DNA from 3 places in the Amphibacillus xylanus NBRC 15112 genome. Region 2 is predicted to be linked to each of the others. Evidence: predicted binding sites of a transcription regulator. Region 2 holds the regulator's gene; each other region holds the start of a gene.

Region 1 (4,238 bases), 760 kb from region 2:
ATGAATCACCTTCAGCTTTTACTTCGTATGGAGCTGTTCCTTGAGCAGTATCATATTTTAAAAGATACGCTAGGTCTTCGTTGCTAGTTAAGTCGTTAACTGCAACTACTTCCATGTTAGTTTCTCCTAATTCTTTAATTCGGCGATATGCCAAACGTCCAATACGACCAAAACCATTAATAGCTACTTTTACAGTCATACTTGTTTCCTCCTTGTAATTAAAAAAATATATTTAAAGGGATGAACCCTTTATTAACATTTTAGCTGCGCCCTCATCTGTAATGAGAACATTACTTCTTCCTTGTTTGAAGAAAGAATGAATGGCTTCTGCTTTTGATTTACCCCCCGCAACAGCGATGACTGTCTGAATATTCGACAGATCCTCTAGTTGCATGCCTACAGTCCTTACCTTATAAACAACTCGCCCATCTCGATCAAAGTAATAGCCAAAAGCCTCACTTACCGCTTTTCCCTTAATCAACTTGTCTAAAACATGCTCTGGGGTTTTTCGTCTCTTTGCCATCGTACATGCATCTCCAATGCCATGCATCACGATATCTGCTTCCTTGATCATTTGTAAAACTTCTTTTACTCCTGGTTCTTGAATGATTGACTGGTATGTTTCTTCACTCAATGGATCAGGAACATAAAGTAAACGATACTCACCATTCATCTTTTTAGCCATTTGAGCACAAATTGTGTTGGCTTGATTTTCCACGCGCTCACCTAAACCACCACGAGCAGGAACGAAAAAACAGTTTGTCCCATTAGTTGATGGCTGCATCATCTCAGCAACCGCTGCCATTGATGAACCACCTGTCACCGCAATCGTATCAGATGGTTTAAGTTGCTTTTTCAGGAAGTCATAAGCACGACGTCCTAAATCGAACTTAACCCATTCATCTTGATCACTATCTCCTGGTGTTATAATTACGTGGTCGAGATTTAATATTTGCTTTACCTTCTCTTCTAATACATCAAAACGATTCATTCTTTCAAGATAAGGTCGTAAAGCAATCATAATCTCTTTACCATGGTTAGTTAGTAAGACACCTTTAGGGCTTACATTCAGCAAACCTTGTTGAGTTAAAAAATCTAATTCATTCCTTACTACGCGCTCTTTCATGTTTATCTGTTCAGCCAGACTTCGCCGACCGATTGGTTGTAGCAAGTGAATGGTGTGTAGGATTCGATATCTTTTTTGCATGGTATCTAACAAGTCAGGACATACTATCATTTGTAAATCAATTAATGAATGCACATAGTAACTTCCTCTCCTGTCTTCATTATCGGGATATAAGGTGTCCCGCACCATTCTTTTTCTGTCCCACACACTGCAAAAAAATATCTCAACAACTAGAGTATAGCAGACACTACAAAATTATACAAGATAAATGTTGTAAATTATTCTTAACAATTCCATTATATTTTGTAGTTGAATTTTACTGTTTTACGCATCCTTTGTTGAGAAATTTTTGTTTTATTTTTTCAAGTGCTTTATGTATATCTAATAGGTAGCCGAAGTAAATAATTAAACCGACGATCAGGATGTATTTTGTAAATACAGAGATCCCGAAGATTTTTTCGAAATGGTTCATCTCCCAAATAATTAGCCAAGAGATAACTAACCATGACAACAATTTCATTTATTAACACCCCATATTTTCTTTACAACCAGTAATCATTATACTAAAATGATTCAGAATTGAGAACAGTTAGAAAAAATAAACCCCTGACAATAATATCAGGGGTGAAATTTTATATTTGATGATCTGGTGTATCTAATTCTAAATGTTCTTCTGAAAGTGGTTCATCAGAAAACTCTTCAGCAAATCGGTGCTTACCGCTTCTTTGAAGTTCTTCTTCTTTTAGGCGTTCGAGACGTTTAAGCTTGTTGCTTTTTCTCAGATCCTTATCGTTCTTCACTATATTTCTCACCCCCACATCAACTAGTTTGACACAAGCAGAATAATCTATGTACATGATTAACGAATATCAATTGGGTATCGTTTGACTATATAATGAAGAAACAAGTTTAATTAACATTTCGGACTATGTTCGCCTAAAAATAAAAAAACTTAAATGAGTAAGTTCCTCATTTAAGTAATTTTTTTCAAGCACGCCCGGAGGGATTCGAACCCCCGACACACGGTACCGGAAACCGATGCTCTATCCCCTGAGCTACGGGCGCATAATTAAAAGTAACAAAAATTATTATAGCGGATTACAGTTAAGTTTTCAATTAAATCTTTTTAAAGATGAAATCAACCAAATTGATTTCAATTCTGCTATAATATATCTAGGTTTATTTTCCCAACAGTTAGGGGAAAATAAGGGTAAGTTTATAAAAGTATTTGATTTGACCTTTACTGACCATTTGGGTAGTATAAAGGTGAAAATGATTTATTTAATAGACATAAGGAGGAACAGGTATGAATTTAATTCCAACAGTTATTGAACAAACAAACCGCGGTGAACGTGCTTATGATATTTATTCTCGCCTATTAAAGGACCGAATCATTATGTTAGGTAGTGCAATTGATGATAATGTCGCTAACAGCATTGTTGCACAATTGCTTTTCTTAGAAGCAGAAAGTCCTGAAAAAGATATTTCAATTTATATTAATTCACCTGGTGGATCAATTACAGCAGGTATGGCAATCTTTGATACGATGCAATTTATTAAGCCTGATGTATCAACAATTTGTGTAGGTATGGCTGCATCAATGGGGGCTTTCTTATTAGCTGCAGGCGCACCTGGTAAACGATATGCACTTCCAAACAGTGAAGTGATGATTCACCAACCATTAGGTGGTACACAAGGTCAAGCGACTGACATTCAAATCCACGCTAAGCGAATTATTGAAATGCGTGATAAGATTAATCAAATTTTATCAGAACGTACTGGACAACCAATTGAAGTAATCGAACGCGATACAGACCGCGATAACTTCATGTCTGCTCAAGCTGCTTTAAAATATGGCTTAATCGACAAAATTATGGAGAAAAAATAAAAATCAAAACCCACTTAAAAAAGTGGGTTTTTTCTGTCTTACGCTTGTTGGCTATATAATTCTTCTAATGGCTTCGTAATCGTGCGGCTAACTTCATTAATTAGGTCATTAACACGTTGCTCTTCTGCCATTAACATAGAAATTTGCTCATGCTGTTGAACTGTCGCAACAACTTTTCGTGCTTTATCTACTTCTTCTTCAGTAATTTCTAGGCCTTGCATTTGTTTTTGTTGAAGTTCAATTTGTACATCACGGAAATTATCAAACAATTTTTTTGCTACCTCGTCATTCATAACCGCTTCATAAGCTGACTTCAAACCTTGGAATTCTTCACTTTCTCTTAGGGCTTGCTCAAGTGCCTGTGCACTCTCTTGAATAGATGACATAATTTTAAATCCTCCTAAATTGTTTAGAACCTGTTACTTTCGTTCATTTCTCACTGTTCAACTATAACAAACTTAAAACAAGAAACCAAATATTATTGGTTATAATTAATATTTTTTCTTTAACTTATCTAACCAGTTCTATATAGTATGAGTAAAATTATTGTGGGCGCAAAAATATATTAACCCCTTCACTAAGTGAAGGGGCCAGCAAGCGATAGCGCGGTAGGAAACAAAGCAAAAGTCATGAAAAAAGGGACACTCCTTGGTAAAATGATAGTCTACTAAAACACCATTACCGAAAGGAGAATCCCTCATGGAAAAGAATATCATAAAATACCCAAATTTAAAACAAATTGAGCAATTGGTTTGGAGACAATTACAAGAAACCTTTGGTTTCGTTATGAAACAGGTCTTGGAGGATATGGACCAACAGATTGCCGATGAACGTGATAAAAAGCGCTATCGTCTTATTGATAAAAGAAAGTTTAATATAGCTAGTCTCTTTGGTGAGATTGAATTATATCGCAATTATTACCTTGACCGATCAACTGGGGAATATGTCTATCTTCTTGATCGTTATCTAGAGTTTGAGGAGGCCGGTTCTTTTAGTCCATTGATTGAGGAAGCTGCCATTGAGCTAGCTGTTAAGGGTCGCTCCTATCGAAATGCAGCTAATACATTACAAACTCTATTAGGTTACCGGGTTATCAGTCATGAGGCAATTCGTCAACACCTATTAGAGGTTACGTGTAAACCTAAAAAGCGTGAACCTATACTCCAACCCGTCTTATTTGTAGAAGTAGATGGTTTATTTGTAAAACGCCAAGGTAAATGGAAA
Region 2 (4,238 bases):
GCACCAGTTGTTCCGCCAGGAGCATGGCTGGGTAGCTACGTATGGAAAGGATAAGTGCTGAAAGCATCTAAGCATGAAGCCTCCCTCAAGATGAGACTTCCCATCTTTTAGAGTAAGATCCCTCAGAGACGATGAGGTAGATAGGTTCGAGGTGGAAGCATGGTGACATGTGAAGCTGACGAATACTAATCGATCGAGGACTTAACTAAAACAAAAAGCGAAAGCGACTGTTCAATAGCGTACGGATAGATAAGACAGACCGTCGCACAGTGTATTTCTGTGCAAAGGGATGGATTAACTATACGCTAGCTATTAGGAGCTTGAGCTAGATTAATTAAAAAGCTGAACCAACCGTTCAGCATTGAATTTGATGACACTTGTCAGGTGCATTTCTTATCTAGTTTTCAGGGTATATAACCTGTAGGTTTAGTGACAATAGCGAAGAGGTCACACCTGTTCCCATACCGAACACAGAAGTTAAGCTCTTCAGCGCCGATGGTAGTTGGGTTTTCCCTGCGAGAGTAGGACGTCGCTAAGCAAGTGAAAAACCTTCAAGATATATAATCTTGAAGGTTTTTTAGTGTTTATAAAAAAGGTATATTGGAAAGATATATAACTGTAAATAACTATATACTATATAATAGTGGTGATCTATGTTATAGTTAATTATTAGCAATATATAATTTATTATGAAAAAAAGTGAGGCTATTTATGAAAAAAATTGCTTGGATTACAGATAGTACGTGTGGTTTATCTCAGGAGTTTATAGAGGCTAACAATATTTATGTTTTGCCAATGATTGTTATTATAGATCATAAATCTTATCGAGAAGATATTGATATTTCAAAAGATGATGTTTATAAATTATTAGAACAGTATGGAGAGGGCGCAAAAACAAGTCAGCCTCCTTATGGTGAATTTATAGAGTTATATAAAAAGTTAAAAAGTGAATATGATTATGGTATTGCTATTCATGCTTCTAGTCAGCTGACAGGAACCTACCAAAGTTCAATGAGTGCTGCGCAGATGGAGGAGTTCCCAGTAGAGGTTATTGATTCGAAAATAGGATCATATGCTTTAGGTAAGATGATTAAACAGGGATTAAAGATGGAGCGAGAAGGAAAGTCTTATGAAGAGATCGTGTCCACACTGAAAACTTATCCAGATAAAGCAGAAATGTATTTGTTGCCGAAAAGTTTAGATCAATTAAAACGTAGTGGTCGAGTAAGTACAACGCAAGCTGTATTTGCAAATTTACTAAAAATAAATTTAGTTTTACAGTTTGAAAACGGTAAAGTTATTGTAGAAGAGAAAATTAGAAGTCATAAGAAAGCCGTACAACATTTATTTAATAAAGTTGGTGACGTATATAGAAGTGGTGCGGTTCAGGAAATTGGTATTATGCATGCCGGTGCAAAAGAAGTAGCGGAGCAATGGAAACTGGAATTCAGTAAATTGTATAAAGACTTAGCAATAAAGATTGAACCGTTAGTACCAGTTGCAGGTATCCACACAGGTCATGGTACAATGGCTATAGCTTGGTTAAGAAAATGAGTTGAGATAATAAATAGATTTCCGTAAAAGGGATCTATTTATTTTTCTTAAAATTAATATTTTTAGTCGTTTAGATAACAGATTGGAGGATGATGATAAGGATGAGTGAAATCTTTAACTCTGATTTTTTTGTTATGAGTATGCGGTTGCTGTTGGCGCTGTTGTTATCTGGAATTATTGGTTTTGAAAGAGAAATTAACAGACATTCAGCAGGATTTCGCACGCATATATTAGTTGGTGTAAGTTCGTGTTTAATGATGTTATTGTCACTATACGGGTTCCAAAAGTATTTCGATGAAGTTCCTGATTTTGTTAGATTCGATCCAGCAAGAATCCCATCATATGTTATTAGTGGTATTGGATTTCTAGGAGCAGGGACAATCATTGTAACGGGTGTGAATGTAAAAGGCTTAACTACTGCTGCATCAATTTGGGCTGTTGCAGGATTAGGCTTAGTTGTCGGTGTTGGTATGATAGAAATTGCAATTTTAACAACTGGAATTATAGTTTTTAGTTTATTTTTCCTTAATAATGTTGAGAAACTAATTAATAAAAAAGAAAACAGAAAGAATCTAGTGTTAACTGTTACGGAAGTTGAACAAATTAATCAAATTTTTTCTCAATTCAATACGTATGATGTAACAGTTAGGAGTATTAACTTTGAAAAGAAGGATCAAGCAAACACAGTTATTATCTTTGATGTTTTAATCGGAAAAAACACAGTGATCAATGATCTTTATCATGCGTTATTAAGTATAGATCAAGTAAAACAGGTCAAAGATATGGAAGTTGTGTAATATTTGCATCTCGTTCAGAAGCAGTATAAAATATAGTTATAGTCAAATATAGTCAAAGTCAAGCGGGAGGAGAAAAGATGCGTAATATTTCTGATGTGATTGAAGCGCATTTAAAGCAGATAATTGATCGTAATAAACATAAAACAGTTGAGATTAAACGTAGTGAAATTGCTGAACAATTTTCTTGTGTTCCTTCTCAGATCAACTATGTTATTAATACAAGATTTACTCCAGAGAAAGGCTACCACGTTGAAAGTAAGCGTGGTGGAGGCGGGTATATAAGAATTCAACGAATGGTTGTTAATAGCAAAAATCGTTTAATTGATGAACTCATTGAATTGGTTACACCAACTGTTGAGCAACGTGTGGCAATCGCTGTTATCGAACGTTTATATGAGCAGGAATATATTTCAGTTAGAGAGGCTAATTTAATGATTAGAGCGATTGACAGAGAGGTTTTAGCATTAAATTTACCTCTTCGAGATGAATTGCGGTCACGAATATTAGTTGCGATGTTAAGAGCGCTAAAACACAATTAAACTGATATGTGTAAGGAGGATCCTAAATTGAAATGTGAAATCTGCCAACAGCAAGAAGCAACTGTCCATTTAACGAACTTTTTAAATGGGCATAAAACAGAAGCACATCTATGTCAACAATGTGCTAAAGAAAAGGGTTACTTTGACGCAGATGAAGATTCATATACAATCCATGATTTGTTAAGTGGCTTATTTAATTTTAATACTAGTCCAACACCAAACACACAATCACATGGGCGAGTTGAACAGCAATTGATATGTCCACAATGTCAGATGACCTATCACCAATTCTCTAAAACAGGTAAGTTCGGTTGTTCAAAATGTTATCAGACATTTTCAGATTACTTAAATCCAGTTTTTAAAAGGGTCCACGGTGGTAATACAGTTCATAATGGTAAAATTCCTAAAAGGCAATATGTACATTTGCAACATCAACGGTTAATTCAGGATTATCGTACGCAGCTGCAGGTATTGGTTAATGAGGAAAGGTTTGAGGAAGCTGCTGATTTACGAGATAAAATTAAACAACTAGAAAAAGAGTGGGAATCTTCTGATCAAAAAGGAGATGATCGATAATGTCATTACAATCGTTTATTGATCAAGCAATCAGTCCTTGGATGCAAGAGCAAGGGCCAGATCATGATATCGTTTTAAGTACTCGAATACGATTAGCGAGAAATTTTTCAAATGTACCATTTCCTTTAATGGCAGATAAGGAAAAATTACAAATCGTTTCTAATTGGGTAAAAGAACATTTTAATTATCGTTCTTTTACAACGTATAAGAATCTTGAATATTTTGATATGGCAGATGTACAGCCGTTAGAAAAACAAGTACTTGTGGAGAAGCATTTAATTAGCCCATTATTAGCTGAGCGAAAAAGTGAAAGTGGTGTACTACTATCTGAAAACGAGCAAGTTTCAATTATGATTAACGAAGAAGACCATATTCGCTTACAATTATACTTACCAGGATTACAGCTAGAACGCGGATTAGAAGAAGCGTTTAAAATTGACGATTGGTTAGAAGAAAAGATTGATTATGCTTTTGATCCAGATCGAGGTTATCTAACAAGTTGTCCGACAAACGTTGGAACTGGTATTCGAGCATCTGTGATGATGCACTTACCGGCATTAACATTAACGGGTAAAGTAAGAAAAATGCTCCCTGCTATCCATCAACTTGGCTTAGTGGTGAGAGGGATCTATGGAGAAGGAAGTAAAGCACATGGTAATGTCTATCAAATTTCTAACCAAGTGACATTAGGCAGAACTGAGGAAGACATTATTCAAGATCTCCATAGCGTAGTAAAACAATTAATTAACCATGAGAGAGAAGCTAGGCAGTT
Region 3 (4,238 bases), 530 kb from region 2:
TGACTAAACGCATTGAGTTTGAGCCAATATCAATTATCGCTGAGTAGTCTTCATTTGTATTTTTCACCTTTATCACCTGCTCTTATCTATTAAAGTAGCTTTACCACATATCGCCTCATATTAATCATGATTTATTTTAATACGATTATGAATATTTTATTTGGTGAATGATTTGTTCTTGATAAGCTTCTGCTTCTTCAACTTGTCCATTTTGTTTGAGCAGGCTAATGAGCTTTTTATAAAGCGTTTCATTATTTGGGTGTAATTCGATTTCCCACTTTAGACAATCTATCGCACCAGCAAAGTGGTTAAAGTACTGATAAATATCTGCTAATTGTGCTTGACTGTCTGGATTTTCTTTTAGCTCTTTGATTAATTCTAAGTGTTTTGTGAAATAAAACGGTGTGTCAAATTTGTCTAGCCAAGACAAGATATCTTCAATCGGTTTATACTTTAGTGCAGATTCTACGATCATTCTTGTGACGACTTCTTTTTCTTCACATGGAAATGAGTCGATTCGTTTAATAAATTGATCTTGATGTTTTGTGAAAATCGTTAAGTGGGTGTTTTGCTCGACTTGAGTTAAGTGACTCATAAATGCTTTGATATTGACTTGGTGAGAGAAATCTTTTTCTAATAGTATTTTTAAATATCGCTTTGAATCGACATACATGAGCAATTGATCAGAAAAAGGTTGATGGTTGATTAGCTTCGGCTGTTGCAGGTACATTTCATACAAGGTAGCGGCACGAATGCTCGGTGGAAAAGGGTCTAGCGTTGATAAAAATAGCTGCCAATAGTGGTTTGAGAATTTTTTTAGTAATTGAACAGTTGCTAAAATGCTTCGTTCTAGTATGCGACTATCAGATTGATAAATTGACTCAAGTGTGTCGAGATCTAGTGGATTGAAGGCGAACATTTCACGTTCATGGACCTGGTAGCCTTGAAACGTTAAAGATACTAACATATCGTGTGCAAACTGATTATCTGGCTGATAATTTTTTAATGTGGATAAAACTTGGAAAGCATGCTGTAATTGACCGTCGCGACGATGCTGACGGAAACACTCGATAAATAGGTTGATAATTTTTTCTTGTGAAATAAATTGATCGAAATAAGTAATGATAATAATTTGATCTAATTGATCCAACTTTTTGGACATAGACTGGAGCATCTTCTTAAGTGGTATACATGAAAATGTTTGTTGATTGACGAGTGTATCAATGGCATGATGTGGTGAAGTGACAATAAGACCATACATGATGGCTTTTGCAATAAAGGAATCAGGGTTTAATTGATTAACTTTAACTGTATTTATATAGCGTTTCTTATGAAAAACTAAATAATAGGTTTGTCCAGAACGACCGTGTGCTTCAACTAATTGACAATTTCTAAACAGGATTAATCGTTTGACATCTAAAGTGGCTTGTTTCTGCTGAATTTGGATTCTACATTTCATTTAAACCGCCTCCTAATCATCCTATTGTTAATTATATCATACCATAAAATGAGAAAAATCAACTGATATAAGTTGATTATTGATTAAAATATGCAAAAAACTTGAAAGTCAAATAAGGTCAAAGTATACTATAAGTAAGAAAGGTCAAAGATAGTCAAAAAGAATAAAGGAGGAAGAAAAGGATGAAATGTCAAAAGTGTCAAATACGTCCCGCAACTATAAACTTAACTCTTCAGATTAATCAGGAAACAGAGCAACTTCATGTTTGTCCAGATTGCTACAAAGAAATTAGAAATAATTCATTGAACCCTTCAAGCTTTTTTGGCAACAAAGACGCCCATCCGTTTAGTGGTTTTGCATTTGGTGCACAGCCTAAGCAAGGTCAACAGGTTCGAACTGAGTCTGGTCGAAGCGGAGGAGGCTTATTAGATCAGCTTGGTCGTAACGTAACTGAAGCTGCAAGTGCAGGTATGATTGATCCTGTCATTGGACGCGATCTAGAAGTTAAACAAGTCATTGAAACGTTAAATCGCCGGAATAAAAATAATCCAGTTTTAATTGGTGAGCCAGGCGTAGGTAAAACAGCTATTGCAGAGGGCCTGGCATTAAAGATAGTTGAAGGTCAAGTGCCAAATAAACTGAAGAATAAGCAGTTATACTTATTAGATGTGGCTTCGCTTGTAGCAAATACAGGAATTAGAGGTCAATTTGAAGAACGGATGAATCAATTGATCCGTGAGCTACAAGAACGAAAAGACGTAATATTATTTATTGATGAAATCCATCTATTAGTAGGTGCTGGAACGGCAGAAGGTTCACAAATGGATGCTGGAAATATTCTAAAACCTGCACTTGCTAGAGGTGAATTGCAGTTAATCGGTGCAACAACATTAAAAGAGTACCGCCAAATTGAAAAAGATGCAGCTTTAGAACGCCGATTACAGCCGATTATTGTTAAGGAACCAACAACTGATGAAGCAATTCAAATACTAAACGGGATTAAAGATCGCTATGAAAAATATCATTACGTCAAGTATAGTGATGAAGTCATTGAGCATGCTGTCCGATTATCAAAACGCTATATTCAGGATCGATTTTTACCGGATAAAGCAATTGATTTAATTGATCAAGCAGGTGCTCGACTTAATTTATTGCATGCAGAATCAGATAAATCAGCTATTGAAGCTAGGTTAGAAGAGATTGCCGTTGAAAAGGCAGCTGCAGCTGAGAAAGAGGACTATGAAACGGCAGCACATTTACGTCATCAAGAGCTACAACTTGAAAAACAATTAAAAGAGTTAGAAGACAGTCCGTCTACAGAAGTGACAGTTGATGACATTCAACAAATTATTGAAGAAAAGACAGGTATTCCGGTTCAGAAAATGCAAGCAGATGAGCAAGCTAAAATGCGCGATCTAGCAGTAAAATTATCAGAAAAGGTAATTGGTCAAAATCATGCAGTTAATAAAGTTGCTAAAGCCATTCGAAGAAGTCGAGCTGGTTTGAAAGTAGCGACGCGTCCGATCGGTTCTTTCCTATTTGTCGGACCAACAGGCGTTGGAAAAACAGAGCTTGCTAAAGTACTAGCAGAGGAGTTATTCGGTACAAGAGACTCGCTCATCCGACTTGATATGAGTGAGTATATGGAGAGACATTCTGTATCGAAAATTATCGGATCACCTCCAGGCTATGTAGGTCACGAGGAAGCCGGTCAATTAACTGAAAAAGTTCGCCGTAATCCATATAGTTTAATTTTGCTAGACGAAATTGAAAAGGCACACCCTGATGTTCAGCATATGTTCTTACAAATCATGGAGGATGGTCATTTAACTGATTCCCATGGCAGAACTGTTAGTTTTAAAGACTGTGTCATTATTATGACAAGTAACGCAGGATCAAGTTTTAAAGAGATTCAGGTAGGCTTTAATAAAGATCAAAATGAAGCTGTATCAACACTTGATCAATTAAAAGATTACTTTAAACCAGAGTTTTTAAATCGATTTGATTCTATTATTAATTTCAAAACATTATCAACTGACGATCTCGTTAAGATTGTTGATTTAATGTTGAATGAGTTAAGCGCACATCTAAGTGAGCAAAATTATCAATTAACCATTACAGACGAGGCTAAAGAATTTTTAGCGAAAAAAGGCTATAATCCTGATTATGGCGCACGTCCATTGCGTCGTGTGATTCAAGAAACGGTTGAAGATGGCATAACTGATTTACTATTAGATGAAACAGATGTTAGTAAGATAACAGTTGAGTTAGTTGATGAAGAGATTGTTGTGAAAAAAGGATAATAGTTGAACATTGCTAATGTGATTTCAAGTTTATATTTTCTAAAAGAAAGACTGCATCGAAGGCTATGACCTTTAGTGCAGTCTTTTTATCTGTGAAATGTTAGATCTTTAACGTTTTGATAAAAAGTAGTAACAAAAGTTAAAGATAAAGCTCGAATCGTTAATGTTTAGACAAAAAATAGTGGTAAAAGTTAAAGATTATGCTCGAATCGTTAATGTTTAGATAAAAAATAGTGGTAAAAGTTAAAGATAATGCACGAATCGTTAATGTTTAGACAAAAAATAGTGGTAAAAGTTAAAGATAATGCACGAATCGTTAATGTTTAGATAAAAAATAGTAGTAAAAGTTAAAGATAACGCTCTAATCGTTAATATTTAGACAAAAAACAGTGGTAAAAGTTAAAGATTATGCTCTAATCGTTAATGTTTAGACAAAAAATAGTGGTAAAAGTTAAAGATAATGCTCTAATCGTTAA

Evidence for each region. The regulator CtsR, encoded in region 2, represses protease genes until heat stress. The targets are predictions, from matches to a motif close to ATGGTCAATAAAGGTCAAACA.
Region 1: a site for CtsR is predicted at 2,357-2,377, ahead of clpP (ATP-dependent Clp endopeptidase proteolytic subunit ClpP). Genes of this name have one in related genera too.
Region 3: a site for CtsR is predicted at 1,564-1,584, ahead of AXY_RS03210 (ATP-dependent Clp protease ATP-binding subunit). Genes of this name have one in related genera too.

What each region holds. Positions count from the first base shown of each region.
Region 1 covers NC_018704.1:1,912,348-1,916,585, forward strand. Annotated here, with positions in the region: gene gap (type I glyceraldehyde-3-phosphate dehydrogenase) at 1-199, opposite strand, end outside; gene AXY_RS09335 (sugar-binding transcriptional regulator) at 233-1,261, opposite strand; gene AXY_RS12815 (hypothetical protein) at 1,759-1,926, opposite strand; tRNA gene AXY_RS09345 (tRNA-Arg) at 2,119-2,191, opposite strand; gene clpP (ATP-dependent Clp endopeptidase proteolytic subunit ClpP) at 2,433-3,014, shown strand; gene AXY_RS09360 (YlbF family regulator) at 3,053-3,400, opposite strand; gene AXY_RS09365 (ISLre2 family transposase) at 3,714-4,238, shown strand, end outside.
Region 2 covers NC_018704.1:104,637-108,874, forward strand. Annotated here, with positions in the region: rRNA gene AXY_RS00530 (23S ribosomal RNA) at 1-209, shown strand, start outside; rRNA gene rrf (5S ribosomal RNA) at 426-538, shown strand; gene AXY_RS00540 (DegV family protein) at 712-1,554, shown strand; gene AXY_RS00545 (MgtC/SapB family protein) at 1,656-2,351, shown strand; gene AXY_RS00550 (CtsR family transcriptional regulator) at 2,429-2,890, shown strand; gene AXY_RS00555 (UvrB/UvrC motif-containing protein) at 2,918-3,466, shown strand; gene AXY_RS00560 (protein arginine kinase) at 3,466-4,238, shown strand, end outside.
Region 3 covers NC_018704.1:632,952-637,189, forward strand. Annotated here, with positions in the region: gene AXY_RS03200 (Ppx/GppA phosphatase family protein) at 1-13, opposite strand, end outside; gene AXY_RS03205 (tetratricopeptide repeat protein) at 146-1,459, opposite strand; gene AXY_RS03210 (ATP-dependent Clp protease ATP-binding subunit) at 1,642-3,762, shown strand.